DNA from 2 places in the Brevibacillus sp. FW306-2-1A-C05A genome. Region 2 is predicted to be linked to the other one. Evidence: riboswitches for the same ligand, from Rfam matches in the RefSeq annotation. Region 2 holds a riboswitch; the other holds the start of a gene.
The links. A riboswitch is a leader RNA that binds a small molecule or an ion and turns the genes downstream of it on or off. The one in region 2 is predicted to bind glycine.
Positions count from the first base shown of each region.

Region 1: linked by a shared signal. The riboswitch ahead of AC3WJN_RS19860 (amino acid permease) and the one ahead of gcvT (glycine cleavage system aminomethyltransferase GcvT) in region 2 are both predicted to bind glycine.

Region 1 covers NZ_JBYSWV010000040.1:3,158-18,791, forward strand. Annotated here, with positions in the region: gene AC3WJN_RS19845 (NAD-dependent succinate-semialdehyde dehydrogenase) at 29-1,468, opposite strand; gene AC3WJN_RS19850 (hypothetical protein) at 1,465-2,847, opposite strand; gene AC3WJN_RS19855 (iron-containing alcohol dehydrogenase) at 2,862-4,007, opposite strand; glycine riboswitch at 4,466-4,566, shown strand; gene AC3WJN_RS19860 (amino acid permease) at 4,874-6,244, shown strand; gene AC3WJN_RS19865 (sigma-54 interaction domain-containing protein) at 6,340-7,941, opposite strand; gene AC3WJN_RS19870 (hypothetical protein) at 7,997-8,323, opposite strand; gene AC3WJN_RS19875 (response regulator) at 8,429-11,371, shown strand; gene AC3WJN_RS19880 (response regulator transcription factor) at 11,518-12,237, shown strand; gene AC3WJN_RS19885 (putative bifunctional diguanylate cyclase/phosphodiesterase) at 12,372-13,202, shown strand; gene AC3WJN_RS19890 (MerR family transcriptional regulator) at 13,221-13,589, opposite strand; gene AC3WJN_RS19895 (WG repeat-containing protein) at 13,645-14,844, opposite strand; gene AC3WJN_RS19900 (MSMEG_1061 family FMN-dependent PPOX-type flavoprotein) at 15,350-15,634, opposite strand, start outside.
Region 2 covers NZ_JBYSWV010000050.1:9,087-24,720, forward strand. Annotated here, with positions in the region: gene dat (D-amino-acid transaminase) at 228-1,079, shown strand; gene AC3WJN_RS21740 (lipoate--protein ligase family protein) at 1,162-1,992, opposite strand; gene murG (undecaprenyldiphospho-muramoylpentapeptide beta-N-acetylglucosaminyltransferase) at 2,069-3,142, opposite strand; gene gcvPB (aminomethyl-transferring glycine dehydrogenase subunit GcvPB) at 3,249-4,721, opposite strand; gene gcvPA (aminomethyl-transferring glycine dehydrogenase subunit GcvPA) at 4,714-6,066, opposite strand; gene gcvT (glycine cleavage system aminomethyltransferase GcvT) at 6,110-7,213, opposite strand; glycine riboswitch at 7,305-7,421, opposite strand; glycine riboswitch at 7,422-7,518, opposite strand; gene AC3WJN_RS21765 (DEAD/DEAH box helicase) at 7,739-9,439, shown strand; gene AC3WJN_RS21770 (YqhG family protein) at 9,476-10,597, shown strand; gene AC3WJN_RS21775 (hypothetical protein) at 10,702-11,550, shown strand; gene AC3WJN_RS21780 (YkuS family protein) at 11,664-11,918, opposite strand; gene AC3WJN_RS21785 (YqzE family protein) at 11,955-12,116, opposite strand; gene AC3WJN_RS21790 (shikimate kinase) at 12,184-12,705, opposite strand; gene AC3WJN_RS21795 (stalk domain-containing protein) at 12,702-14,570, opposite strand; gene AC3WJN_RS21800 (helix-turn-helix transcriptional regulator) at 14,772-15,634, opposite strand, start outside.

The DNA of each region.
Region 1 (15,634 bases), on a different contig from region 2:
TCTTTTTATTCACTTCGTTCCGCTTTTGTTACACCAGTTGCAGCGAAATATACTTCACTTCCAAATACTCCTCGATGCCGTGGTGGCTGCCTTCGCGGCCAAGCCCGCTTTCCTTCATGCCGCCAAACGGCGCTTGCGCGACAGATGGCGCCCCATCGTTCACCCCGACAATACCGTATTCCAGGCTTTCCGAAAACGTGAACGCCCGCGCCAGCGACTGCGTGAAGACGTATGCCGCCAACCCGTACGGCGTCGCATTCGCCCGCCGGATGACTTCCTCATCGTCGGAAAACGTGCTGACAGGCGCGATCGGCCCGAACGTTTCCTCCTGCATGCACACCATCTCATCGGTTACATCCGAGAGCACGACCGGCTTCATGAAGTAGCCAGTGGCTCCCGCGAGAACCGGGCTGCCGTGGAGCGTCGCCCCTTTGCCCACGGCGTCGTCAATTTGCTGCTGGACTTTTTGTACGGCTCGCTCGTCAATCAACGGCCCGATCTCGACGTCGTCTTCTGTTCCCTGGCCTACGCGCAGCGCGGACACCGCCTCTGTCAGCTTTTGCAGGAACGGCTCTTTCACAGCTTCATGCACATAGATGCGGTTTGCGCAAATGCACGTTTGCCCGGCGTTGCGGAATTTGGACTGGACCAGCCCTTTGACCGCCGCGTCGAGATTCGCGTCCTCTGCCACGATAAACGGCGCCAGGCCGCCAAGCTCCAGGGAAATCTTTTTCACGGTATCGGCCGCTTTGCGCATCAGCAGCTTGCCCACCGGAGTCGACCCGGTGAACGTCAGTTTTTTCACGCGCGCATCGTCCATCCAGACATCGACGACTTCCGCTGCCTGCGAAGTCGTCACGATGTTGATGACGCCTGGCGGAATCCCCGCCTCGTGGGCGCACTCCGCCAAAAGCAGCGCGGTCAACGGCGTCTGTTCGGCTGGCTTCGTCACCGTCGTGCAGCCTGCCGCGAGCGCTGGCGCGATTTTTCGCGCAATCATCGCCGCAGGGAAATTCCACGGCGTGACGGCCGCCACGACACCGACTGGCTGCTTCTGCACGAGAATCCGCTTGGAGGCGGCGGAGGCAGGAATCGTCTCGCCGTAAATCCGCTTTGCTTCCTCGGCGTACCATTTGATGTAGCTGTTCGCGTACTGCACCTCGCCTCGTGCTTCTGCGAGCGGCTTGCCCTGTTCCAGCGTCATGACGTACGCGATCTCGTCCAGGCGGGCTGCGATCGTCTGGTGCCAGCGCTCCAGCAACGCCGCGCGCTCATAGGCGGTCGTTTTCGACCAACTGGGAAAAGCGGCTTGCGCAGCGTCGACCGCCTGCCGCGCTTCTTTCGCGGAAGCGTCCGGCACGCTGCCGATGATTTCCAATGTCGCGGGATTTTGCACCGCGACGCGTGCCGCAAGCGTCACCCACTCTCCGTTCACGTACATGCCTTTGTTCCATTCTTGTTGTCTCACGCTGCCTTTTCCTCCTTTTCATTTGCCGTGAACAATTTCTCTTTTTCACCGCGCAACCAATCTTTTCCATATAATAAGACGCACAGCAAAATTCCAGCGCCAAAAGCCATCGCCGCTCCTTTGATGACGAGAATCGCCCCTACGACACCCGCGATGCCCAGGTCGCGCTGGCTGCGCGCCTGCATCACGCCAATCCGCACGCTGACGTAGCCTTGGACGAGCAGCGTCAGGGCGACGGCGACGCCGAGAATCGGCTGGACCAGACTGACGATCGGCAAAAGCAATAAACCTGTATTCGTACCCCAGCGAAACGATCCCGCACCGCCGAAAAACGAGTCCATCGCTTTTTTGCCTTTTTTGAACCGCTCCACCACCACAACCTGCATCGCGGCCCACATCGGCCCGCACATCGTAATGTCCGGCCCGATCAGGCTCATCAACATGTTGCGTCCGCCAAAAATCATGTGCGCCCGGTCCGGGTTGTAGTCGACTTTTTCATCGAGCCGCACTTGGTCGGACTCGGACAAAAGCGCTTTCGTCTTCAACACGTCGCCAAAGACGACGAGATACGTTGCGAACACAGCCGGAATCGCTGTAATGAAAAAGGAGAGCGACGGCAAGCCCAGCCCGAAGACGGTGTACTGCGACCAGAGCGTGGCGAAGTCCGGCTGGCTGAAGCCCCATTGAATGTCCGGCCACTTCGCTTCCCCGAACAACGGGGCGACGAACACCGCGAGCAAGATCGCAGGCAAAATCCCGAGGTTGCCGAGCAATGCCCACCCTTTCCCTTTTTGTTTCAACCCTTCAAAATGTTTGGAAAAAACGAGATAAAAGCAAAAGCCGATACAAATGGCAATCGTGTACGGGAACAGGTCGAACTTCCCGCCCTTTTCAAAAATCGAGGTAATCGCGCCAATCCCCGCGCCGAGAATAATCCCCGACTTGATCGCATTCGGCACGAAGTTGACTACCCGCTTCGCTAGTCCGGTGACCCCGAGCAAAATGGATAACAGCCCAAGCGTCAACTGAAAGGCGATCAGCGCGTACACCCGCTCCTGCCCTTCCGGAAACTGCTCGACAAACAGCACAATCAGCGGAATCGCCGGCGTAATCCAGCCGGGAATGACCGGATCGCCCAAGAGGTGGTGCAGCAAATACAAAAAGCCATTCAAAATGACAACGGCCAGTCCTACCTCAAACGGCATGCCCAGATGGTCGGCGAGCAGCGTGATCGCGCCGAGGTCGACGGCGCACATCAACAGTCCTTGCAAATAATCGGGCCATTCAAAGCGATAGTGTACAAACGGCAGCCGGATCTTGAACGGTCCGGCCGGAATGTACGGGGTTTCTTCACCCGCTCTGCGTTGTTTCCACTTCATACGATGTCCCCCTTTTAGTAAGCTGCTCGATAGATGTCTTCGATATCTTTTTTCCGCAAAGCGCGGGGATTGTTTTTCAAAAGGCGGGTTTGCTTCATCGCCTCTTCGGCCATCTCGGCGATCGCGGATTCCGGAATGTTGAACTCGCGCAGCGACTGCGGAATTTCCACGTAACGGCACAGGCGCGTCATCGCTTCAATCGCTTTTTCCGCCGCTTCGTCCAGGTTCAGTCCGGCGACGTTTTCCCCGAGCGCCTGCGCGATCTCCCCGAGCTTTTCCAGGCAGGCGATCTTGTTCGCCCGCATGACGTAAGGCAGCAAGAGCGAATTGCTCACGCCGTGCGCCATGTGGAATCGTCCGCCGAGCGGGTAGGCCAGCGCATGGACAGCGCCTACGCCCGCGTTGCCGAAAGCAAGTCCGGCCATCAGCGACGCGGTAATCATCGCTTCGCGCGACTCGATGTTATCCGGGCACGCGTACGCTTTCGGCAAGTGAACGGCAATCAGTTTCATCGCGCCAATCGCCAGCGCGTCCGTCACCGGGGAGGCGAACTTGGAAATGTAGGCTTCCACCGCATGCACCAACGCGTCCACGCCGCTCGCAGCGGTCACGCTCGGCGGGCACGTAAGCGTCATCACCGGCGAGACGATGGCGACGTCCGGCAGCAGGTAAGGGCTTACAATTCCTTTTTTCACTTGCTCTTTCGTATCCGACAAAATCGAGATGTTCGTCACCTCTGAGCCTGTCCCCGCCGTAGTCGGAATCGCGATCAGCGGCAAGCCCGGCTTTTTCACCAGATTCGTGCCAAAATATTGCTCGATGCTGCCCTCGTTCGTCGCCATGACGGAAGCTGCCTTGGCGATGTCGATTGCGCTGCCGCCGCCGACTGCGATCAGGCCGTCGTAGCCCCCTTCGCGGATCATCTGCACACACAAGTCGACGATCTCGATTTCCGGCTCGGGGTTCACGTCCGAGAAGACGCCCGCCTCCATCGGCAAAAGCGCTTCCACCTGCGCGACTACCCCGGCCTGAATGAGAATTTTGTCCGTCACAATCATTGGACGCGCCACTTTCAGACGGGCAACCTCCTCGGGCAGCAGCGCCAGCGAATCCCGCCCTGTGACCAGTTTGTTTGCAGCGGCAAAAGTAGAAATGTTCATGATGTCACTCTCTCCTTTCTGTATGCCGCTACGTGAAAAGCAACTCCCGTGCCAAGCGGAAAAAAGCGGGTGCCAATTTCGCTCCGCCACCTGCGGGAAAAACGACCTTCCCCCCAACAGCGGCAAGCCTTTTCTCACTTTTTTGTCACATTTTCCGCAGCACAGTTTGTTTCGGCCAAAAGCAACCGTTTACATTCGCTGTTTGATTATAATTCAAATCAAACTTGCGCATTTGATTCATTATCAAATCAAAATCCATACCCTTCCCCTTTCGACACATCCGCTCACCTGGCTAGCGGAAAAAACGACGAATGATTGTCGTTTCCTGCTTGTCATCTGGCCTTCCGTCAATCAAAAATGTTTTATGTTTAAAATAATCTGTTAATTAGGAATTTTCATTTGACAACCTTTTTGGAATATTTTACTATCATAAGAACGCACGCGAATATCTGACGCGGATGAATATTGCGGGAGAGACTAAACTCGCCGTTTAGCACCGAAGGAGCAAATCCTGACCGCTCAGGACAAATCTCTCAGGTAAAAGGACAGAGAAAAGTAGGAACCGGTCTATTTTTCCCGTTCCTTTTTTTGTTGCAGAAAATAGGAGTGTTGTGCGTTCACCATGAAACAGCCGTTCCATTTGCCTCGAAAAAGGAGGGAAAACTGCCGACAAAACCGCAAATTTTCTGCCTCGCTCAAAAATGTAAGCGTTTTTTTCGATGGAAGTAACTTAATGATGTATTTATGCTGGGTCGCTATGTTAAGATATGAATTATAAAGTTTCATAAACTTTTTGAAAGGTCGGCGGTTGGTTTTTTACCAACAGCCGCAAACGAATCAAACGCATGAGAAATGAGGGGGATCACATGCAACAGCAAAATTTGGCGAGGGGCCTGAAAAACAGGCACGTTCAACTCATCGCGATCGGCGGGGCCATCGGAACGGGATTGTTCCTCGGTGCGGGCAAATCCATTCACCTGGCCGGCCCATCCATCCTGTTTGCTTACTTGATTACTGGGATTATTTGCTTTCTGATTATGCGCTCGCTCGGTGAACTTCTCCTTAGCAACCTGAACTATCATTCCTTCGTTGACTTCGTAAAAGACTACCTCGGCAACATGGCCGCGTTCGTCACAGGCTGGACGTACTGGTTTTGTTGGATTTCGATTGCCATGGCCGACTTGACGGCTGTCGGAATGTACACGCAATACTGGTTCCCTGAGGTTCCGCAATGGATGCCGGGATTGATTGCGCTCGTCATCCTGCTCATCATGAACCTGGCAACGGTCAAGCTTTTCGGCGAAATGGAGTTCTGGTTCGCGCTCATCAAAGTCATCGCGATTCTCGCTTTGATCGCCGTCGGAATCTTCATGATTGTCAAAGGCTTCTCGACAAACTCCGGCGCGTCCAGCTTCAGCAACCTGTGGAGCCACGGCGGCATGTTCCCGAACGGCATCAACGGCTTTTTACTCTCCTTCCAGATGGTCGTGTTCGCCTTTGTCGGCATTGAGCTTGTCGGGCTGACTGCCGGGGAGACAGAAGATCCCGAGCGCGTGATTCCAAAAGCGATCAACAACATCCCGATTCGCGTGCTGCTCTTTTACGTCGGCGCTCTGATCGTCATCATGAGCATCTATCCATGGAACGCCATCATCCCGACCGAAAGCCCGTTCGTTCAAGTGTTTGCGGCTATCGGTATCGCGGCTGCCGCAGGTATCGTCAACTTCGTCGTGCTGACCTCCGCCGCTTCGGCATGCAACAGCGCCATCTTCAGTACAAGCCGTATGCTCTACTCGCTCGGCAAGGAAAATAATGCGCCTGCGTCCATGACCAAGCTGACAACGCGCCAGGTGCCTGCCAATGCCTTGTTCTTCTCGACTGTCGTCGTTCTCATTGCGGTTGTGTTGAACTACATCATGCCAGAAGGCGTCTTCACTCTGATTACGAGCGTTTCGACGGTCTGCTTCCTGTTCATCTGGGGCATTACCGTGATCTGCCACCTGAAGTACCGCAAGACAAGACCGGATCTGGCAAAAACAAACAAGTTCAAAATGCCGCTCTTTCCGTTTGCCAACTACCTGATTCTCGCTTTCCTCGCGTTCATTCTCGTCGTGCTCGCGCTTGCCGAGGATACGCGCGTGGCCTTGTTCATCACTCCGGTCTGGTTCATCATGCTCGTCGTGATTTACAAGCTGCGCAAGGCTAAAGTCGATCAGGTGAAAGTATTGGAAAACTGATCGCCAGCCAAACAAAAAACACATCCGGCTTCCGATGTGTTTGCATGGCAAGGACAAGCATCCTGCGACTGCACCAGGCATTCGCAGGATGCTTTTTATTTGCTCGCTTCCGGCTCGTTCTCTACGCGCAGTTGCAGCTTTTTCATCTTTTGGACGAGTGCGCTCTGGCTGATGCCGAGCGCTTCTGCCGCCAACCGGGTCGTCTTGTGCGTCTGGATCGCCTTGCCGATCATGCTCCGCTCCAGACGGGCGACCGCTTCGCGCAAAGACGTCGGTTCTGCCTGCGGGAACACTTGCTGGAGAAAGTTCGGCAAATCGCCGACGTCAATCGTGTCGTGAAACGTCGTGACCACCAGCCGCTCGACCAGATTCGCCAGCTCCCTGATATTTCCCGGCCAGCTATAGTTCGTGAGCCACTCGTAGCATTCCAGTGTCATCGTCTTTTCTTCCTTGTATTTCTCATTGAATTTTTCCAGATACGACACCAAGAGCGGGACAATCTCTTCCCGGCGTTCGCGCAGCGGCGGCACCTCGAAGGTGACGATGTTCAGCCGATAGTACAAATCCTCGCGAAACAGCCCCTCGCGCACGAGTGTAGCCAGGTCGCGGTGGGTAGCCGTAATGATCCGCACGTCCACATGGCGGACTTCGGTGGAGCCGACGCGCATGAATTTGCTTTCCTCCACTACTTTCAACAGCTTCACTTGCAGCTCCAGCGGCAAGTCGCCGATCTCGTCCAAAAACAGCGTGCCGCGATGGGCGCTCTCCAAAATGCCGATTTTCCCCTGCTTGAGCGCGCCTGTAAACGCCCCCGGCTCGTAGCCGAACAACTCGGCCTCGACCAGATGGCCCGGGATCGCCGCGCAGTTCAGCTCCATGAAAATTTCGTTCGCGCGGCTGCTGCGGGCATGGATGTATTTGGCGATCATGCTCTTCCCCACACCCGTCTCGCCTTGCAGCAAAATTTTCGCATCTGTCTTGGCGACCTTGTCGGCCAGCCGGAACAGCGAGCGCGTCGCAGGTCCGAGCACGACGTCCTCCAGCCCCGTCTGGTCCGGGTGCGGCAAATCGCTGTGCAAAAGCTTCTGGCTGTCCAGCTCGTGCTTGAGGCGAATCAGCTCGGTAATGTCCCGGACGCTGCTGATGACGTACAAAATTTCGCCTGCGGGAGACAGCACAGGGGTGGCAGAGACGATGATCTTGCGGCTGTTGCGGATCGTCTGGATCAGCGTCACCGGCCTTCGCGTGCGAATCGTTTCCAGCGAAGCGGACACCGAAATCATGCCTTGCTTGATGAGATAGCCCATGTGCTGGCCGATGACCTCTTCCTCGCGAATGCCCGTAATGCGCTGGTACGCCTGGTTGACAAACAGCGTGACGCCTGCCCCGTCCGTAATATAGACGCCGTCGTACAGCGCATTGAAAACAATTTGGCAGACCGGGCTTTCAAAAAAAGCGCGAAGCTGCGCCTGCGAGCTGGCCTGCCTCTGGCGGTCCGGCAGGTTCACCTCGGGCACGACGTACTCGACAATCGGGCGCGTCAGTTCCCCGCGATGAATGGCGTGGGCGATCGCTTCCACCGTCAAATAGCCGAGAAACTCACCCTCTTCGCTGTACACTTCCTGCACTTCATTTTGATCTGGCGAAAAATGCGCGACTGCTTCCTCAACCGTCATCGTAGGACGCAATGAATACATGGGCTACTCTCTCCTGGATGTCATGACCTGATAAATGAACGAAAAGCTTTCTCTATCATTTTACACGCTCCGCCCTCGAATCAAATATCCCTTCGATCGCGATTCCATTTTTACGTTTGAGCAGAAACATAAAAGGAAAATAAGAAATAAGGCTGAAATTCAACGCCCCAAACGTGTACGCCAAGATCGTGCCTGCCAGCGCGAGCAGACTGTCCGGGATACTCGTCGCGGCCGCAGTGCTCGTGTGGTCCACCGCGCGCATCAAAAGCAGGACAACCAGTTGGAAAAGCCCGACCAGCAGGCCGAGAGAAAAGCCGGCCCCTACACACAGCTTGAGATAAGAAGAAATTTTCAAATATTTCACAGTCAACGACGTGTACATGCAAGCCCTCCTTTGCCTTCATCCAATATTTTACACGTCAACCTGAATGGAGTCCTGTCTTTTCTCGAAAGTTTTTGCAATTACATACAAATAGCGAGGTCGCTCATGAAAACTTTTCACGTCAGCCATGCCCGAAAACTGACCATCCTCATCCTGTTAATCATCGTCGTCGCCTTCTCTCTGTCCGGCTACATCATGCGCTCCCAGACCAATCGGATCATGAAAGTCGAGATCGAGAGCAAACTGACTCTGCAAAGCCAGGCGCTGGCGGAGCGAATGAACGCATTTTTCGCCCAGAAAAGCTTTCTCATCAAGCAGATGAGCACCAACCAGTCGATCGTTCGCTACTTGCAAACCGTCAAAACGCGGGACGATGCGTTTTCCAACCCGTATTACCCGGATGTGGCCGCCGCACTGGACGGCATCCAAAAGCTGGACCGCAACCTGGGACTCGTCTGGATTTCCAGCCAGGCGGGCAACTTCACATTCGGCAACACAGACGAGCTTACGGGGACAGACTGGTCGCTCCAGCAACGCCCGTGGTACCAGGACGCCGTTCGCACAGACGAAGTCGTTTTTTCTGAGCCGTACGAAGATTACTTGACCAAAAAAATGGTCACCAGCGGCACCATGAAGCTGAAAGAGGACGGGAAGCTCTTGGGCTTCGTCGCCATTGATATTTTGCTCGACGACATTCCGGAAATGCTCGGCAGCTATCCCATCGGCGAATCCGGCTATGCCATCCTGCTCTCCAGGGACGGGACGATCATGTATCACCCGAACCCCGCGCTTGTCAGTCGGCAAAAGCTGACAGAGCAGCCCGGGGACATGGGAAAAATCGCCCACAGCATGATCGCGGGCCAAAAAGGGCTGCAACGCATCACCATCGACAACAACAGCTACTACATCGGCTATGCGCCCGTCGCTTCTACAGGCTGGTCCGTCGCAGCGGTTTTGCCTTCGAGCGAAGCTCTCGGCCAGTTGAACTCCGTACAGGAGCTGTCCAGCCTGATTACCGGGCTGTCGACTTTTATTCTGGTCGGCATGCTTTCGCTTTTGCTGCACATTATGCTTCGGGAGCAGCGGCGCATCCAGGCGGAGCTGTTGGCCGCGAAGGAAGAGGCGGAAGAAGCGAGCAAAGCCAAAACCGATTTTCTGGCGCGAATGAGCCACGAAATCCGCACTCCGCTAAACGGGATCATCGGACTGTCGCAACTGATGCAAAAAACGGTCATGACGCTGGTGCAAAAAGATTACCTGGACAAAATTCTCTCTTCCTCGCAGGTGTTGCTGCGGCTCATCAACGAGATTCTCGACTTTTCCAAGATCGAAGCCGGAAAGCTGGAGCTGGAAAAAGCCAGCTTTGACCTCGACGACTTTGTCCGCCGGCTCTCGCACATGCTGAGTATTTACCTTGGGACGAAGCAAATCGAGATCATCGTCGAGCTGCCGCCGAAAATGCTGCCCAAGCTGATCGGGGACCAGCATCGGCTGGAGCAGGTTTTGCTCAACCTGTGCCACAACGCGATCAAATTTACCGAGCAGGGCTACGTCGCCATGCGCGTCACGCTGGTGCAGGAAGACGAAAAGAGCCTGCTTTTGCACTTTGCCGTGGAGGATACGGGCATCGGCATGTCTGCGGAGCAGATGGACAAGCTGTTCGAGCCGTTCACCCAGGCGGACGGCACGACGAGCAGAAAATACGGCGGCACCGGACTGGGCCTCGTCATTTCGCGCAGCCTCGTGGAAATGATGGGCGCCACTCTCGAAGTCACGAGCACGATTGGCAAAGGAAGCTGCTTCTCCTTTACCCTCGCGTTCGAGCACGCGCCCTGGCAAGAGAACGAAAGCCCCGGCTCGCTGCTTCCTCCCGGCTACGCCAACCAGCGCGTCCTGGTCGTGGAGGACCATGACAAAATGCGGAGCAGCCTGGCGGACATGCTGGTGAGCCTGCGCTTTGCTCCGACCTGCGCCGCCTCGTGGCGAGAGGCGTTTGCGCTGCTGGAAGAGGCGGACGAATCCAACCCGTTTTGCTTTGTCTTCGTCGACATGGAGGCGGAAGACATGTACGGCGTCGAGTCGCTCTGGCGCCTGCACACGCTCGCCGAAGCATGCGATGCGGCGACCATCGCCATGACGACCGAGTACGGACGCGACGAGCTGGCCTCGCTGGAGGAAGCTGTCCAGCCTGACGCCGTTCTCATCAAGCCGATTAATCGCATGGACGTGACGCGCGCCCTGCTGGGAGCGCAGGAGCATAAAGAACTGCACACCGCCCACGTCGCGGCTCCCGCGCAGAGCGCTTCTTTCGAAAACGTCATGTTTCCCGGACATCGCGGCACCATCATGCTGGCGGAAGACAACGAGATCAACCAGCTCGTGGCTGTCGAATTTTTGCGCCGGGAAGGCTATGCCGTCACGATTGCCAAAAACGGCCTGGAAGTGCTGGAGCTTTTGGACACGAAAAAATGGGATCTGATCCTGATGGACGTCCACATGCCGGAAATGGACGGCTGCGAAGCGACGCTGCGCATTCGCCAGCACAAGCAGTACGCGAGCCTGCCGATCATCGCGATGACGGCGAGCGTCATCAAAGCCGAGCACGACAACTGCTACCGCTCAGGCATGAATGGCGTCATCACGAAGCCGATTCATCTGGGAGAGATGAAAGAAACGTTGAAGCGGGCCATTCCTGTGCCTTGTCTGGATGTGTCGCTCGCGCTGGAGCGGCTGGATGGAAAACTCCCGATCTACACGCAAATTCTCCGGACGTTCACCCGCGAGTACGCGAATTTTGCCGAGCGGCTGCAAAAGACGCTTCGCGCAGGCGATACCGAGGAAGCCCGACGCATGGTGCACACGCTGAGCGGCGTAGCCGGGAATCTCTCTGCCCAGCGATTGCTGCTCGTAGCAAGAAAGGTTGAGAGTCTGCTCTCCCCATCGGCAAACCGGAGCGATTATGAAGAATGTATGAGCGAGTTTGCGTGGCAACTGGACGAAGTATTAGCTCTCGCAACCGAGTGGCTGGAAACTCTGGCGAACTCCTAACAAATTTTTAGCATTTTTCGTGAAATTAGGTCCATTCTCCTCATTTTTTTGCTAAAATATGAGAAAAGTATTAGGAAATCATGAACCATTGCTAGCTCTTTCCCATCTTTATGAATAACTTTCTCCCAGAAAGAGTGAGGAATCTGATGTACAAACTATTGATTATCGAAGACGATCAGATTATGGGTGAAATGCTGGCCATGTATTTAACCGAGGAAGGTTATTCTGTGAAAATAGCAGATCATGGACAAAAAGGTCTGGAGCTGGCCCGATCGTTTGCACCGGATGTCATCCTTCTCGACATGATTCTGCCGGATATGAGCGGTACCCGGTTGTGCGGCGAGCTGCGCAGCTTTTCGCTCGCTCCCATTCTCGTCGTCTCGATGAAGACAGACGTATCCGATCGGGTAGAAGCCTTGCAAGCAGGAGCGGACGATTACATTTGCAAGCCGTTTTCACTGCGAGAGATTTCAGCAAAAATCGGAGCCATAATCAGACGAACTCACCAATACCAACAGCAGGCCGCCTCCGTGGAGAACGCCGAGCAGGCGGATACGACGATCGCTTGCCCGGAAAATACGTTTCTGCTCGACCTGGAGCGCAGGGCGATCTACGTCAACCAGTTCCACGTCGAGACGACTTTTTCCGAATTTGAAATCATGCGCCTGTTCATTACAAACGAAGGCAAGGTGTTCAGCCGAGAGGAGCTGCTCTACGAGCTTCGCGGTTTTGATTCTTTTGTCACAGACCGGGCGATTGACGTCCACATCGCCAACTTGCGCAAAAAAATCGAAGACAATCCGAAAGAACCGAAATACATTCGAACCGTCTGGGGTGTGGGGTATAAATTCGTCTCTAGGAACTAGCAGACAAACGCATGGGATGGTGCTCTTTTTTTGAGATTATTTCACACTCTCCTAATACATAGACAGAAACTTATCTAATACATCAGGTGCATAATCAATCCCAGAAGACTTGGACTGCATATGGAGGGTAAAAAATGGAGTTTACACCGCATGCGACATGCGAGGACCTGGAGCACAAGCTGAGATTGGCCAATGATCTGCAAGAGGCATTGCCTCTTCAACAACTATCCTTGCACTACCAACCCCAATTCGAGACCGGATCTGGCAATGTGCGCGGCTTTGAGGCTTTGCTCAGATGGAATCATCCGCACTTTGGACCGATCTCCCCCACAGAATTTATCCCGCTCGCCGAGGAGACAGGACTGATTTATTCCATCGGAGACTGGGTGATCCAGACCGCTTGTCAAAAGAACAAGCAAATTCAGGAAAAATACATGCCCAACTCCGTCATGTCCGTCAATTTGTCGGGCTTGCAATTGCAAGATTCCTTATTCTTTGACCGGGTGTGCGGCATTTTGCAGCAAACCGCTCTCTCCCCGCAATCGCTGGAGCTGGAACTGACCGAACGGGACCGCATCTCGCTCAAAGACAGACGGATCGACTCACTGAAAAGATTTGCCCATCACGGTATCAAAATCGTATTGGACGATTTCGGGACGGAATACTCCTCGCTTGAATACATCACGACTCTCCCCCTTTCTACGATCAAAATCGACCGCTCGTTTGTCACACATATCAACAATCATTACGAAGGGACCGTTCTCGTCGAATGGATCATCTCGCTGGCGCGAAAGCTGGGATTCACCGTCGTCGCGGAAGGCATCGAAACATACGAGCAGCTTCATACCTTGCAAAAGTGGAAGTGCGATTTTGTGCAAGGCTATTTGCTGAGCAAGCCGCTGCATGAACAGGAGCTGCCGCTGTTTTTTCGCAAGGTGGAATGGAAGCAGGAAAACAAATTCTAGCATCCAGGTGTCCTGGAATCATCCCCCTTGCCCGACCAGCTTCAGCACACGGCACAGGTCGTACAGAGCGTGGACGCCGCGCATTTGCCAGCCATTGACCTGATGCAAATAACGCAAGGTGTCCACGGCGATTTTTCGCGCCTCCTGCACATCTTCTTCCTTCATCTCGGCGACGGCGTTTTTCAGCTCTACGACGGAGGGCGAGTACACCTGCGCACGCAACGCTCGCAACAGCATGATTTTGTGAATGTGCGAACGGTTGAACAACTGATAGCCGTTTTTCGGATCGCGCGCGGTCGTAATCAGCCCGGTTTTTTCCCAGTGGCGAATCGTAGAGCTGGGAAGTCCTGTCTCGCTGGCGGCTTGCTTGATTCGCGATTGCCACACCCTCCGATTGGCGTTGCCTGATAACCTTCCGCTGTGAGGCTGCTGCCTCCAAATTTTATCGATAGGGCGGGATGACCAACTTCCCGGTATAATCTAAATAGCCATCGAGACCCCAATTGATGGCGTACAGACCGTTACGATCCATAAGAGAGCCATATGGACTTTGATAGGTACCAAAATAACGTGGACTTACAAGATACTCTCCTTTGCGATTGATAAAGCCCTCCCTGCCGTCGTGCAGGCGAACCATGGCTATACCGTTATAAAATCTGCCTATAGCTGAGTATTTGGGTTCGAGAATGACCTCTCCTGTCAGGGTAACAGCACCCGCGTAAGATTGACCGTCTTCTTTGTTAGTGTAGTACCTGTAAATGCCTTCCTCTACATCCGATGATCCTGCAAAAGGAGTAAATTCGCCTGGCGGGATGATCCATTCGCCTTTTTTATTGATCAATCCTCCTCCAAGCGATTTTCCGTCCGCTTTCCAGCTCGAAGCATAGGCTATTCCGTTCCGGAAGGGAACGGTAAAATAATAGATCGGTGCGATGATGTACTCGCCTTTGCTGTTAATAAACCCAATCTGCTTATCCTTTTCTTGGACAGCGGCTAATCCGTCAGAAAATTCTTTTGCCAAGACGTACTTAGGGGGGACCAAAACGGTTCCTTTCGCATCCATATATCCGTAGTAAGGACCTTGCTTAATGAGGATCGGATCATTGGAATACTGCTGCCGTTCGGGAATGTAGCCTACGTAATCAAAGGTAGGCTGCACGATCCAATTCCCCTTCGTGTCGATGAGTCCCCATTTTTTATTCACAGAAGCAGCTGATCGTCCAAAACGGAAACCTACTATTCGCTCATACTTTGGAGGGATGACTTCCTTTCCTGTACGGTCGATCACCCCGCTTCTTTCCCCTATCTGAAAGCTTGCAAGCCCTTCGGAGAAACTGGAAATATAGTTGTATTTATAGGGAACAATGAGCTTGCCAGTATGATCTATCACTCCCCACTTTTCTATGCTCGTGTTTCGTACAAGGCCGAGGCCATCTTTGAATTCCTGTATCGTACCGTATTTGGGCAAAGTAAATCTCGCATGAATCTTGCCATTACGATCACTCAAAGCCCATTGATTCCCGGTAGGTTTTCTTAGTGGGTACAGTTGCTGGTTTGGTTCGCCTGCACCTTGTGCGGATACACCAGCAAGGCTGAGACACGCCAGAATCATAGCTAGGATCGTTACCAAAAATTTCTGCATAGTAGTACATCCTCCGAGAGTCTAATGAGTTAGTTGCCCTAATTATAGGGTAATTTGGAATTAAAACCAATAAGGGGTTTTGGCTACACGGGGACAAGGAACTGTTCTTTTGCGTGCGTGTCGGTATTTCGAAAAATTTACCATCTCAGTAAATACTGATATCAATAGATTCTAAACATTTATTCGGAATCTTTATTAACGATAACGATTTAATGGAGGTGTATCCATTCATGCAATCTCTGACAGCCGTTTGTTAATGAATGACATTCTCTCCGTTCCATATCGATTTGATTTCAATCTACTAGACATCCATGCTTCTTTACAAAAACATCCCCATTCTTATTATCATCAAAAAAGATCCGTCTAAGTATGTTCGTATCCATATTCTAATCCTACCCTAAAGAAAGAAAACAGGACAGCCTTTCGACTATCCCAAAACTTATAAATTCCTATCTGTTGAAAAAAACCTTGAAGCTTTCTTCAAGGTTTTTTTCGCCGCGAGCCACTAACCGTTTTCCTTCAACGCAACCCCGTTGATTCGCAAATGGGCGCGGAACATTTCCATGATCGACGGCATGTCCGCTTTGTCCGCCCACGAGTCCGTATTCCACACGCCAGCCTGCTTGAATGCGCGCGGGCAGTGAATGAAACACTCTTCCACCTCGACGACGACACCGAGCCCGAGTGTTTTGCCCTTCCAGTTCTGCGCGGCGAGCAGCTCGGCGTTTTTCGTAATCGTCGCTTTTCCGTTGATGCGCAGCACTTCTTCCAGCCCGGGAATGAGAAAAAT
Region 2 (15,634 bases):
TGCCCAAATCGGCTCGCAGGCACATCTGGTCTTCGCCGAACGCGTCGATTTGTCGAGACGGCGGCGCCTATATGAAAACTTAATAGAGTAGCGCTTCTCCCCGCTAAATAATTGATAGCGGATTTTCCGTTTTCAAATTGACCCTGCGCAGTGCGATTTGCTACTGTTGTATCAAAATCATAAACCGTTGGAAAAAAGCGGATGGAACCACTAGAGGAGGACTCACCATGCTATATGTCGATGGCAAATGGGTTGAAGAGGGGCAAGCGGCCGTTCAACCGGAAGATCGCGGTTACAACTTTGGGGACGGCATTTACGAAGTCGTACGAATCTACAAAGGGCGCCTGTATCAGTGGGACGCGCATCTGACGCGGCTGTTCCGCAGCGCCCGCGAGATCAAGCTTGCGCTGCCGTGGAGCGCTGAAGAGCTGACCCAGTTGGCCAAAGAACTGCTTTTGAAAAACAACATCACCGAGCAGGACGATGCGACTCTCTACTTGCAAATTTCTCGCGGCGCAGCTCCGCGCATTCACGATATCCCGAGCGGCATCAAGCCTGTCATCATGGCTTTTGTCCGCCCCAAAGCCCGACCTGTAGAGGACTTGAAAAAAGGCTGGACAGCCCAACTCGTCGAAGACATCCGCTGGCTGCGCTGTGACATCAAGACGCTGAACCTGCTGGGAGCCGTACTGGTCAAGCAGTACGCGAAGGACGCCGGAGCGCAAGATTCGATTTTGCACCGCAACGGCATCATTACAGAGTGCAGCTCGGCCAATCTGTTTGCGGTAAAAAACGGCGAGCTGTACACGCATCCGGCTGACCACTTGATCCTGCACGGCATTACCCGCCAGGTCGTCCTTGATCTGGCGAAGGCAAACGGCATCGTCGCCCACGAGACGGTTTTTGACATCGCCTTCCTGAAGCAAGCCGACGAGCTGTTCCTCACCAGCACGACAGCGGAAATCATGCCGCTTGTATCCGTCGATGGCGAGGCCGTTGGCAACGGACAGCCCGGTCCTGTCACAGCGAGGCTGCAAGCTTTGTTTGAACAGCACATTCACGACAGCGTGCTCGTCTAATTCGATTGATTCCATAAAGAAAGCTCTCCTGACTGGCAGTACGCCCAGGAGAGCTTTTCGCGTATGTTCGCCAACAAACAGCCTAGCGGCGCAAATTCCACTCATCCGTCGCATAGCGCGTCCGGGCGAGCTCCTCCGCCAATGCCAGTTCCTCGTCTGTCAACGCGGACGGCACCAGCTCCACTTCCAGTCCGGTGGCGAAGCCTTTGGAAAACGCTTCAATCGCTTCCTGCAAGCTCACAGGCCGCGGGCTTACCTCGTTGATCGTCACCGCTTTTTGGCGGAAGCTGTCCATCATCCGCTGCTTGACGCGGTCCGACGGGAAGTGCAGCAGCGAGAACAGCAATTCGACGTCCATGTCGAGCAAAATGGAGCCGTGCTGGAGGATGACGCCCTTTTGGCGCGTCTGCGCGCTGCCTGCGACCTTTTTCCCTTCCACGACCAGCTCATACCACGATGGCGAGTCGAAGCAAGCGGACGAGCCTGGAGAGGTGTACTTTTCTTTTTCCTCCTCGCTCGCAAGCGACACCATCTCTGCTGCCAGGCCGAGGTTTTGAAAGCCGTGCAAAAGGCCGAGACTGATGATTTTGTACGCCTCGGTGACGCCGGACGGCATCCGCGGATGCTCCTCCGACACGATCACGCTGTAGGTCAGCTCCTGATCGTGCAAAACGGCACGTCCTCCTGTCGCGCGGCGGACAAAGCCCAGCCCGCGCTTTTGCACTTCCTCCAGATTGATTTCCTTGATCGCCTTTTGAAAATAGCCAATCGACAAAGTAGCCGGGTCCCACGTGTAAAAGCGAACGGTCGGGGGCACCTTGCCCTCGCTGTGCAACTGCAAAATCGCCTCGTCCACAGCCATGTTCATCGCCGGAGACATCGCTTCCGTCACGATATAGCGCCACTGTTCCATCGTATGTACCTCCCTACTCACAACACCTTCATTTTACGCTTCTCCCCATAGGACGGCAAGGCTTGGATCGGCTGCATCAACGAGCCGTCTCCTCGATGATCGCCATGACCTGCGCCAGCGCGTCCTGCTGCTTTTCGCTTGCGGCGCGCAGCTTCTCCGTAATCGCCGGACGCTTTTGCTGCAAACGGTCCAGCGCCCGGATCAGGCTGTCTGCGCTCAACGCTTCCTCTTCGAGCACCTCGCAAAAGCCTTGCTGCTCAAAAGAGCGGGCATTCAATATCTGGTCTCCCCTGCTCGCCGCCCGCGACAACGGCACGAGAAGCATCGGCTTTTGCAGTTGCAAAAACTCGTAAATCGCATTGGAGCCTGCGCGCGAGACGACGAGGTCGGTCATCGCCAACAGGTCAGGCAGCTCGTCCTGGACGTACTCGAATTGCCGATAGCCGTCCCGCTTCAGGCTGTTGTCCAACTGATTTTTGCCGCAAATGTGCACGACAGAAAAACGCTTGGTCAACGCGTCGAGCGTGCCGCGAACGGCTTCGTTCAACCGCCTCGCCCCCAGGCTGCCGCCCATGACGAGCAGCACCGGTTTGTCCGGGGAAAAGCCGCACAGCGCAAGCCCCGCTTCCTTCCGGCCTGTTTTCAGCTCGTCGCGAACGATCGCCCCTACATGTGTCCCTTTGCCCTCGGGCAAATGCTGGAGCGTATCGGGAAACGTCGCGCACACTTTAGCGGCAAAAGGCAGCGACAGCCTGTTGGCGAGTCCCGGCGTCAGATCGGACTCGTGCAGGACGACAGGCAGCCGATTCAGCCAGGCGCCAAAGACGACGGGCACGGAGACGAATCCTCCTTTGGAAAAGACGACAGCCGGCTTCCAGGCTGCGAGAAAGCGGTAAGCTTGCCAGGCGCCTTTGCCTACGCGCAGCGGGTCGGTGAAGTTTTTCCAGTCGAAATAACGGCGCAGCTTGCCTGTCGCAATGCCGATGTAGCGCACGCCGTCGAGCCTGCTGACCAGCTCCCGCTCGATCCCTGTCGTCGAGCCGATGTAGGCGACCTCCCAGCCTTGCTGCAAAAAACGCGGGATGAGCGCGAGGTTGACGGTGACGTGCCCCGCGGAGCCGCCGCCTGTAAATACGATCCTTTTGTTCATCATTGGTTCTCTCTCCCCGAAATGTCGGATCAATCCCATCTGTTCATGATAGCATCATTCGGAAAGAAAAACCGCCCTGTAAAAAGGCGGCTTTTCCAAAAGAGAGCTATTGTGCTTGCGGCTGGTAGCGCAGAATCGGCTTGCGCGCCGCTGTCGCTTCGTCCAGACGTTTGACCACGGTTGTATGCGGCGCTTCCTGTACAAGCTCAGGCGTTTCCTCGCACTCGCGGGCAATTTGCAGCATAACGTCGATGAACTCGTCGAGCGTTTCTTTCGTTTCGGTTTCGGTTGGCTCAATCATCAGGCACTCGTCGACAATCAGCGGGAAGTAGATAGTTGGCGGGTGATAACCGAAGTCGAGCAAGCGTTTGGCGATGTCGAGCGTGCGTACGCCCAGCTTTTTCTGGATCACGCCAGACAAAACAAACTCATGCTTGCAGACGCGGTCATACGGCAGATGGTAAGCCGTAGCCAGACGGCGCATCATGTAGTTCGCGCTGAGCACCGCATTTTGCGACACTTGCAGCAAGCCTTCCGGACCCATGGTGCGGATGTAGCTGTGAGCGCGCACGAGGATGCCGAAGTTTCCGTTGTAGCCTTTTACGCGGCCGATGGAAGCCGGACGGTTGCTGTCCCAGTAGAAGCTGCCGTCTTCTTTTTTCGCCACGATCGGCGTTGGCAAAAACGGTTCGAGAATCTTTTTCACGCCGACAGGGCCAGCACCTGGTCCGCCGCCGCCGTGAGGGCCTGTAAACGTTTTGTGCAAGTTGAGATGCACCACGTCGAAGCCCATGTCGCCTGGACGGGCAATGCCGAGGATCGCATTCGCGTTCGCTCCATCGTAATACAAGAGGCCGCCTGCTTCGTGGACGATTTTCGCCATTTCCACGATGTCTTCCTCGAACAGACCGAGCGTGTTCGGGTTGGTCAGCATGAGTGCCGCTGTATCAGGGCCTACGGCATCGCGCAGCGCCTGAATGTCTACCAGGCCGCGCTCGTCAGAGGCAATCGTGACGGTGTCCAGTCCTGCTACCGCTGCAGAAGCCGGGTTCGTACCGTGCGCGGAGTTTGGCACGATGACTTTTGTGCGGTGGCCTTCGCCGCGGCTCTCGTGGTACGCGCGGATCATCATCAGACCTGTCCACTCGCCTGCTGCCCCCGCAGCCGGTTGCAGCGTAACTGCGTCCATCCCGGTGATTTCAGCCAGCTCTTCTTGCAGGTTGTACAAAAGCTCCAGTGCGCCTTGTACGGTTTCTTCCGGCTGGTACGGGTGCGTCTGCGCGAAGCCTGGGTAGCGGGCAACGTCTTCGTTGATTTTCGGGTTGTATTTCATCGTGCAAGAACCGAGCGGGTAGAAGCCGTTGTCTACCCCGTGGTTGCGACGGGACAATTCGGTGTAGTGACGAACCAACTGCAGCTCGGATACTTCCGGCAGTTCAGCAGGAGTCTCGCGGATGAGGTGCTTCGGCAGCAGGCTTGCCACCTCTACCTCTGGTACATCCAATGCCGGCAGATTGTAGCCCACACGGCCCGGTTTGCTCATTTCAAAAATCAGTGCTTTTTCCTGGTCGTTACGCACGTGTGATCGCCTCCAATTCAGCCGCCAATGTGTCGATTTCTTCCTTGGTCCGCAGTTCGGTTACCGCAAGCAGCGTATGGCCCGCGTATTCCGGGTAATCCAGTCCCAGATCGTAGCCGCCGATGATGCCAGCGTCAAGCAGCTTTTTGTTTACTTCTGCCACCGGCTTGGACAGTTTGACTACGAATTCGTTGAAGAATGGAGCGGCAAAGACCACTTCCAGACCTTTTGCCTGCAGCGCTTGCTTGGCGTAATGCGCTTTTTGCAAGTTCATCATCGCCATTTCCTGTACGCCCTGTTTTCCGAGCGCAGTCAGGGTGATCGCAGCCGCCAGTGCCAACAGAGCCTGGTTGGAGCAAATGTTCGAAGTCGCTTTTTCACGACGGATATGCTGTTCACGAGCTTGCAGCGTCAGTACGAAACCGCGCTTGCCGTTCTCGTCTTTGGTTTGCCCGACGATCCGGCCTGGCATTTTGCGCATCAGCTTGGTAGTCGTTGCGAAATATCCGCAGTGTGGTCCGCCAAACGATGCCGGAATGCCGAACGGTTGCATGTCGCCCACCACGATGTCAGCGCCCAGTTTGCCTGGCGCTTCCAATACGCCCAGCGCAAGCGGGTTGGAAGAAACGATGAACAGAGCGCCTTTGCCATGAGCAATCGGCTCGACCGCTGCCAAGTCTTCCACGTTTCCAAAGAAGTTAGGATATTGCACGATAACGGCCGCTGTGTTTTCGTCAATCAGCGCTTCCAGAGCTTGTGTGTCGGTTACGCCGTCGTTGTTGATGCCGACTTCAACCAGCTCTACGCCTTGACCGTACGCGTATGTTTTCAGAACGCCGCGCGCTTCCGGGTGCACAGCACGGGAAACGATGACGCGCTTTTTGCCAGTGTGACCAGCCGCCATCATCGCCGCTTCTGCCAAGGAAGTCGCTCCGTCGTACATGGAGGAGTTCGCTACTTCCATTCCGGTCAGTTCACACACCATAGTCTGGAATTCAAAAATGGCTTGCAGCTCGCCCTGGCTGATTTCAGGCTGGTAAGGCGTATAGGCGGTAAAAAATTCTCCGCGCAGCAACATGTGGTTGACTGTGCTTGGCGCATAGTGCTGGTAAACGCCAGCACCCAAAAAGTTGACGTGCGTGCTGAAGTTCACGTTTTGATTAGCCAGACGCGTGAAGTATTTCACCAGATCAGGCTCGGACAGAGCTTCCGGAATGTTCAGCGCCCCTTTGAAGCGCACTTCTTCCGGGATGTCTGCAAACAGTTCTTCTACACTGGAAATGCCGAGAGTTTCGAGCATTTCGCGCTTGTCCTGATCGGTTTGGGGCAGGTAGCGGTATTTCACGAACGTTGTCCTCCTCAAAATAGGATGTATAGTGGGCGATTGCTTAGTTTTTCGGACGTTTATAAAACGGAGCGGCGACAACCTCTGCTTTGAGGCGTTTTCCGCGAATTTCCACTTCCAGTTGGGTGCCAAGCGCCGCATGTTCGCTTTTCACGAGCGCCAATCCGACGTTTTTCTTCAAGGTAGGGGACTGCGTGCCTGAAGTCACTTCGCCCACCAGCTCTTCGCCGACGTAGACCGGATAGTGCGTGCGCGGAATGCCGCGGTCGATCATCTCGATGCCGACGAGCTTGCGCGGCGCGCCGTTTTCTTTTTGCGCCTTGAGCACCTCTTGGCCGATGAACGGCACTTCTTTGTCCACCTTCACCGCGAAGCCGATGCCTGCTTCGATCGGCGTGATGTCCTTGCTCAGCTCCTGGCCGTACAGCGGCAGCTTCGCTTCGAAGCGCAGCGTGTCGCGCGCGCCAAGTCCGCAAGGCAGAAGCCCGTCTTCCTTGCCCGCTTCAAGCAACGCGTCCCACAGTTCAGCGGCACGCTCTGCAGGCAGGTAAATTTCAAAGCCGTCCTCGCCTGTATAGCCTGTGCGGGATACCAGCGCGGAAATGCCAGCGACCTCTACGTCGCGCTCGAAACGGAAGAAGCCGATTTTCGACAGGTCTGTGGCGGTCAGCTTTTGCAAAATCGACTCGGCCAAAGGCCCTTGAATGGCGATTTGCGCCGTTTGCGGCGAAATGTTTTCAATCGTGACACCCGGAATCAGGTGCTCTTCCAGCCATGCATAGTCTTTGTCAATGTTTCCTGCGTTGATGACAAGCAGGTAATGGTCGTCCGCGTATTTGTAAACGAGCAGATCGTCGACCGTACCGCCGTCCGGGTAGCAGAGCACGCTGTACTGCGCTTGCCCGACAGCCAGCTTGGACACGTCGTTGGTGGTGACGCGCTGCAAGTATTCGAGCGCACTCTCGCCTTTTACGTCTACTTCTCCCATGTGGGATACATCAAACAGACCTGCTTTCGTCCGAACGGCTTCGTGCTCCTGGCCAATGCTGGAAAACTGTACAGGCAGCTCCCAGCCGCCGAAGTCGATTGTCTTGGCGCCGTATTTTGCGTAGGAATCAAACAGTGGCGTTCTTTTCAGATTGGACATGTGTGGCACCTCCTAAAAACTGTTAGTCGGCATTTCTCCCCATGAAAAAACAGAGGCGAAAAAACGGGTACACCAAAAGAACGGTGCCCATTTCTCCTCCTCTGTCCTTGGTACCTGAGAGTTACCTTGCCAATCAAGCGCGGCGGGGATCACCGCGCTTGCAAGTTTCCCCTTTGGTGGCTCCGATTTCGAGCTCTCTCCAGAGTTGCGTCCAGTAGAGGTTCTTTTGCCTGAGAGATTCACCGTTCCCGGCTTGCTCCTTCGGCGCTGCAGTGGTTCGCGCAGTCTCTCCCTGCTACTATCATTCGCGTTGGTTAGATGGTCATACATAAGTTTTTGCTATGATTTCCATACTAATGAATGAACTTCCTCTATATCCTACCATGAGAGTCCGCCGTTGAAAATATGCAAATTAACAGTCAGATCAAGAAATACTTAACAAAATGATGAACACGATCATAAATGTTAAGTTTTTTGATAAAGCGCATGAAAGTTATGGCAGAGCTGTGTAAAGGAGTAACGTATATGCCGAATATTCCTGTTTCATTTGACACGAGCTGGATATCCCCGCTGACGGAGCGAATGCGCGAAGACGGCCCCTGGGACAAGTGGGAGCTGTTCAAGCTGGCGCTGGAAGCGGAAGAGGCCATGGCTGTTCGCGAGTTCGATCAGTTGCAATGCCTGAAATACTTGCCGCTGCTCTCCCCGTTTCCCCACCAGTTGCAAACGGCGGAGCGAGTGCTCAACGACATGCGCGGACGCGCGATCCTCGCCGACGAGGTCGGACTGGGCAAGACGATCGAAGCCGGGCTGATTATGAAGGAGTACATGGTCAGGGGTCTGGCGAAAAAAATTCTCGTGCTCGTCCCCGCCTCCCTCGTCATCCAATGGACGAAGGAGTTGCAGCAAAAATTCGGGATTCCCGCCGTGGCGCAAAAAAAGGAGTACATGTGGCGGCAGCATGAAGTCGTCGTCGCCTCCATCGACACGGCGAAACGAGATCCGCACCGCCGCCACGTCCTCGACATCGACTACGACATGCTGATTATCGACGAGGCGCACAAGCTGAAAAACAAGCGGACGCGAAACTATCAGTTCGTGAAGGAAATTCGCAAAAAATATTGCCTGCTGCTCACGGCTACGCCGATCCAGAACGAAATGGACGAGCTGTACAACCTGATTAATTTGTTGAAGCCGGGGCACCTCGGCCACTCCACGTCGTTTTCCTCCAATTACGTCGAAGGAAAGCGACAGTCGAAAAACAGCGACAAATTGCGCGAAGAAATTGAAAAGGTGATGATTCGCAACAAGCGAAGCGACGGCGGCATCCAGTTCACCAGTCGCCGCGTCCAGTCGATTCCGATTGAGCTGTCGCAGGAAGAGATGGAGCTGTACGAGGGCGTCACCCGCTTTGTGCGCGACCAGTACCAGACAGGAGCTGGCCTGTTCAACTCGCTCGCCTTGATTACGTTGCAGCGCGAGGTTTGCTCCAGCAAGGAAGCCTCGTTCATGACGCTGTACAACATGCACCAGCGCACCAGCGAAGACTCCCCCCTGCGCGGCCGAATTTTGGAGCTGGTGGAGATGATTAAGCGGATCGAGACGCATTCCAAGGCGGCCAAAACGGTCGAGCTGATCCAGGAGATCAACGACAAAGTCATCATTTTCACCGAGTACCGGGCGACGCAAAACTACCTGCAAAAATATTTGCATGACCACGGCATTACTTCTGTGCCGTTTCGCGGCGGCTTCAAGCGCAGCAAAAAAGACTGGATGACCGATTTGTTTCAAAACCGCGCGCAAGTACTGATCGCCACAGAGGCTGGCGGGGAAGGGATCAACCTGCAGTTTTGCAACCAGGTCATCAACTACGACATGCCGTGGAACCCGATGCGCGTCGAGCAGCGGATCGGCCGTGTCCACCGTCTCGGCCAGAAGCGGGACGTGCACATTTACAATTTGTCCACCGTCGGCACGATTGAGGAGCACATTTTGAAGCTGCTGTACGAAAAAATCGACCTGTTCGAGATGGTCATCGGCGAACTGGACGACATCGTGGAGCGGCTGAATCTCAACTCGTCGCTGGAAGAAAATTTGACGCAGATCATCATGGATTCCAAATCGGCCCGCGAAATGGCGTTGAAGCTCGACAACATAGGCCACGCCATCCGCGCCAGCAGACAGCAGCACGCATCCCCTGCCCTGTCGGAAGCGGCAGAGCAGTAGCAGAAAAAACGCACACAAGAAAAGAGGTTTCTCCTGATGCAAGCCAACCAGGTCAGGCAATTTGTAGAGCGCTACCTCGCGACTTTTTCCGCGCACATCGTCGAAGCCCACCCGGATTACTTGACGGTCAAGCTTCCGGTCGAGGTCGACAAGGATATCGGCAACCGCCCGTTTTACTGGAGCTGGGTCGACAAAATGAACCTGGCCTACCAGCCGCTCGTGCTCACCTTTGCGTTTCACCCGGACCGGATGCCGGACGGGCTGCGGGCCGAGCATCTGCATCTGGGCGCTGCGCGCATGCAGCAAATTTTTGCCTCGGCGAAAAAGCACGGGCGCTTTTTATGCATGTACGAGCAAAATACCGCTTCCTTGCCAAGCACCGGCAAGCGTCGCTCCACGCCGCTCGTTCCCTGGCTCGGGCTCAACCTGAAAGTATCGCTCATCTGCGACAAACGGCGCGACATCATGCTCTATCTCGGGATCAACCTGCATCAGCCGCGCCTCGTGCACGACTTTTCCTCGTTTTTGTTTCAGTTGACGCTTGCGCCCGCGATCCCGGACTATTTTTACACGCTCGACCGGAAGCTGTCTGTGGAAGACGCGCTGGAGCTGGCCCGGCAGGAGGTCGATGCGGTCATCGCGCAGGAAGACCAGGAGTGGGCCGTAGAGGCGCGGGCGCGACTGACGGAGGAGCTGGACATCCTCGCCGCCTACTACCAAGAGCTGGCCCGACGAGAGCCGCCTGCCGAACAGAGCGAGACAGAAGCAGCCGAGGCGGAAGCGGTAGAGTCCCCGGAGCAAAAAGCCTCGATCCCGCTGCCTGCGCGCGACGCCGTCCCCGCCAGGGAGGCTGTTGTCGAAGCTGCGCAGACGCTTGACGAATACCGCTCTTCCGGTGGGCGAATCCTCGACTTTCTACGTGCCAATGGCGTCCAGGTGACGCCGCGCGAGGAAATCAACCAGGAGGAATGGAAAAAAAGCACGCCGGAAGAAGAAAAACAGCGGCGGATGGACGAGCTGCGCTGGCAGTACGAGCCGCGCATCGAGGTTCATTTTATTAACGGCGGACTGTTTTACTTGCACTCTGCTCCGCCTGTCATTAAAGCGCATCCGGCAAAAACGGTGCGCCATCTCCCCGCATCCGGGCGAATCATGTAAAAGATCAGCGAGAAGAAGTGCTGCGGAACTGACAAGTTGCAACAAATCTTTTTGTCATAGCTGGTTACAATAGGAATAAGCTTAGCCTGTACAAAAGGTGGTGCATGTTTGTGACCAGACGATTCCTCCCCCTTCTCGGGGTGCTCTTGTCTTTTGCGTTGCTCGCCTGGCCTGTCCACGCAGAGGAGAGCTGGGACAAAGAGTTTCACGCCCAAATCCAGACGTGGATGAACGAACTCGCCAACCGCGATCCGCAATTCAAGGAGTGGCAAAAAGCCGATACAGAAGTGCAGACGCTCGGCCCGAATCAACATCAGTGGCTGGTCAGCATCAAAAAAGCAGACAGACAGGTAGGGTACCTGGTCGTGGGAGAGGCCGTCGAAGCGCCTGCCCAGGAAAAATTCGTGCTGTTGGAATACGGGGTCGGGGAATACATTTTGTTCGACGATGCCTTTGCCCCGCGGGAAATTGCCGCAGAGCCTGTCTACGACGGATTCGCTTCCCACTGGCTGATCGCCCGCCAGTCGTCGCCGCAACTGGTGAACGCCAAAACAGGCGAAGCGTACCCCGCTTCCTTCGCCGCAAACGAGCCAGTCTTTCGCAGCCTGGCTGCGCAAAATCTGGTACAGACCGGGCAGCGGCTAACAGAGACGCGCATCCTGCAAGGGGCGCAAAAAGATCCGTTCGACCAGATCGGCTGGGTCAGCCAGTTGTACGGGGACAGCGCAATTTCATGGCCGCAGTTGTGGCAGCAGCAAAGCGATGCACCCGTGACGCTGACCGTTCCGCTGTACCACTCTCAGGTGCTCGCCCCGTTCGTCGTCGGCTCGCTTCATTTGTGGAACGATCAAAACGCTTACGTGGGAGTATGGGATGAAGGGCTGCGCTTTGTCCCCTACGCTTACGCTGACAAGGTCGGAAAATTTTACGTAGCGGGACAGCCGCAGAGCTGATCCGTCGCTTTTGGCAAAAAAACAAGCTCCCTGCCAGTCGCTGGCGGAGAGCTTGTTTTTTGATTGGGCTGCGCGCTTGTTCTAGCGAAGGCGCAGCCTTTGGCTATTTTCGATCAATGATGATCGGTTGGGGAAAGGCGTTCGTGTACGGCATGAAAAACTTCATCGGCCGTCATTCCCTCTGCATTGATTACCGACGCACCTGTAATCGTCTTGTTCTGATCGCCCAAGACGTTTATATCCTGACCCGTAATCACGATCGCGTCGACCACCTGTTGCCAGTTTCCCAAATCGACGACATCATAGCCGTTATCGCACAGCATTTTGCGAATCTGGGAAAGGGACTTTTCTACCGCTACTCTCGCCATACGCACCGCACCCTCCGTCCGCTTACCAAGGTAGGATTATTTGCGCCACAACAGCCGGATCGACATAGGGATCGCCCCGAACCAGCGTGCCGACCAAGGCTCACGCGGAGCCTTTCGCTGACGCCGTTCATCTTTTGGCGTATCCATGTACTGGACAAACAATTTCGTCAGGTACTTCAAATACTCTTGAAAGGACATCGCACGTGACCTCCTTCGTACTCGCAGATACACGCCGTCTTTTTTCCGGCAATAGCGCTGTCCTTTTTTATTGTTTCCCGTCTTTTGCGCTTTCAACCACCTGCGCCTTAATTTCGTCCACGATCGCCTCCAGGCTTTTTCCGGTCGTATCCACCTGGATCGGGGCAAAATCGTACGCCCCCGCGCGTTCCGCCATCAATGTTTTCACACGTTCTGCCACCCCGCCGGAAAGCAGCGGGCGCGAAGTATCGTTTTCCAGCCGCCTGATTAATTCTTCTTCGCTGGCATAAAGCGCGATCACGGTTCCTTTTGCCAGCATGACCTCGACATTTTGCTTGCGCAGGACAGCCCCTCCGCCTGTCGTCAAAACTTGCGGACCATCGTCCAGAAGCTGTGACAGCAGGCGGGACTCCGCATCGCGAAAATACGTCTCCCCGTGCCGGGCGAACAGCTCCGGGATGGAGCAGCCTTCCTTTTCGATGATCGCGGCATCCAGGTCATGGTGCGCGATTCCCAAAGAATCGGCCAGCGCGACGCCGACCGTCGTCTTTCCGGTTCCCATAAAGCCGACCAGAATCAAGTTTTTCATTTTGTTTCCGCCACCTTTCCACTCGCTTTTCGCGTTTGAATTTTTACGGTTTTCTCGGCTGGATTGTAGTCCGTATCCCATTCGAATACGTCAGCGAAAAACGACAGCGGCACCATCGTGCGCTCCTTGATTTCCGTCAGCGGATGACCGAGGTCGAGCTTTTGCCCATCGCGGATGGCGAAGCGTTCCCGCTCCTTGACGAACACTTCTCGGCCATTGCCTCTTACGCGAATCATCTGCTTTTCCTGATCCCAGCTTATGGCAAGCCCCATTTTTTCCCCCAGCTCGCGCAGCGGCAAATACACCGTGCCGCCTGTCGCCCTGGCCGGAATGGACGGATAAAAGCTCATGTTGTTGATGATCGTCGTGATGTACGGCTCCAGTTGCACAGCGCCCAGGCCTTCGCGATTCGGCTTTTTCGTCGCGTACACGAAGTATTTCGCTTCGCCTTGCAGCGTTTGCCCCAGCGCCTGGTCGAGATGCTCGGCCCCGATCATGCTGCCGTGGTAGTTTTGCTGCACGCGGTGCAGAAAACGTTTGTACGCGTCATCGCCAATCTGCTTGCGCAAATGGTCAAACAGCAGCGCCCCTTTCGAATACCACGTCCAATGGAACTCTTCTTCGGTCGCGAACTTTTGCAACGGCTTGTCCAGGCTGCCGTTGGGGTAGCGCTCCTGCAAGCGGCGGGCGTCGCGATTGTACTCATCGAGCAGCGTGGAGGCCGACTGCGCTCCGTACCGGTTTTGCAAGTAATGGTACACGCTCAGCTCCACAAGCCCTTCGTCCAGCCAGCCGTGAGACGCTTCCAGCGTCGCCACGCTGTTGTACCACCACAAATGGGCGATTTCATGCGGCAGCCAGTGGTCGATCAGATTGCGCTGGTACATGTCGCGCTTGAAAATGGCGAGATTGGCGTACTCCATCGCATACGTCGTGCCCGTGCTCGTCTCGGCAATCGCGACGTGCGGATACGGAAGCGGTCCGTACCAGTCGTTGTACGTAGGAAACACCGACTCCGCAATCGTCTTGATACGCTGGATGTTGCCTTTGTCCACGGACGCAATATCGACAGACAGGTTCGGCCCCATCTGGATCGTCTCCACATGATACAGCGGGCTGCCGACCAAGGCGAAATTGAGCAGCTTTTTGCCCTCGTAGCGGATTAGCTGCTTGCTGCCCTCGACTGCCTTTGTACTGCCCCGGCCCCACGAGCTGACCCAGTTGTAGCCTTTCGGGGAGACGAAGGAGACGTCGTAGTCGGCGTAATGGTAGACGAACGGATCGCCAAAATCTACCCGTTGCGGCGGATCGTACCATTTTCCTTGCTGGTTTTGCGCGCCCAGCATCGGATACCACGTCGTCAGCGTCCAGATGTCGTCCTTGACGCCAAAGCGCGTCCCTCTGCGCGGCACCGGATTTTCAAACTCGATCGCGAGCGTCCCGCGCATTTCCGCTCCCAGCGGGTTTGCCAGCTTGACCGTGGACAGGCCGCGTTCAAAGGCAAGCGGCTTGTCTTTGTAGCGGATCGACTTGACCGTCATTTTGTTCCACAAATAATCGTAGACGTACAGACGCAGGTCTGCCGTCTGCGGATTGTCAAATTCGACCGTCATTTTTCCGGTAATTTTCGCTTCCGACGTATGCAACTCGGCTTGAATGTTATACACGGGATGCAAGTCTTTCACAAGGGAAGGCAACGGCGGATCGTAGGAAAACGGATCGACCCCCGGCTGCTCTGCCACGGTCGCCTGGCTCGTTTGAAAAAAGCCCGAGATCTGCGGCCAGTAGCTGATGATCCCGATGGAGCCAAACATGACGAGAATGGTGATGCATACTAATAAGCTTGTTTTTTGCAAAGTCTTCATGACAGCCCCCAAAAATCGCTCGGCTGCAAGCGTGCGTTTTTTATCGTAATGGATAGGATAGACCGCTTGCGGGTCGACAAAACAGTCGTACCGTTTTGTTCCATTGTAGCAAATAAAGGGCAGGGTGAGTAGAAATTCAGGAGATTCTGTCGAGAAAAAGCCGTCCGCCCTCGCAACAGCAAGGGTGAACGGCTCCGTGTGCTACCACGTCTCGTACATGATTTTTCCCGTTTGGGACAGGTCGTAGCCGCCAACTGCCTCAAGCTCCTTGGAAAAGGCAGCGGAGTGGAGAATATCCATGACCGTTTTCAGCAGCGCCCCGTTTTCCTCCGTTTTGAGAATGACGAGATCGTATCGTTCCTTGATCAGCGGAACAAACTCAACGCCGACCATGCGAGCCGCTTTTTCAATGCCCACTCCCACATCCGCTTCCTTGCGTGCGACCACTCCCGCTACAGCCAGATGGCTGTTCTCCTCCCGCTCGTAGCCATTCACGTCCCGCCCTGTGATGGACGCCAGCCGAAACTGCTCCTCGATCAGCGTGCGTGCCCCCGATCCTTTTTCCCGGTTGACCATCCGCACCCCGGACTTGGTCAGATCGGTCCAGGACAAAAGCTGTTTCGGATTGCCAGGCTGCACATAAAAGCCGGCCCAACGAGCCAACATGTTAACGACGACAAAGCGATGGCCGGATAAAAGACGGCGGACGTAAGGAACGTTGTAATCCATCGTCTCGCCATCAAACAAATGGGTGCTGACGATATCGGCTTTGCCTGTATACATGGCGACCAGACTGTTCAGCGAGCCTTGGTAGGAGCGCAGCGGACGAAGCGCTGCATCGCTTTTTTCCAGATGGCTGGAAAGCAAGTCGAGGCTGACATCCTGACCGCTGATGATGACATTGCGTCCGGTTGTCGGCTGGGCTTGTCCCGGCGCCTGCTGCGCTTGCCCCGGCACAGGTAACGTGTACGCCACCGGCTGCGCAGCCGCACGGTATCCCCCTTTGGCGCGCGTTTTGTACGCCTCCAGGTCGCTTTCGTCCACGCGCATCTGTCTCCCGACCC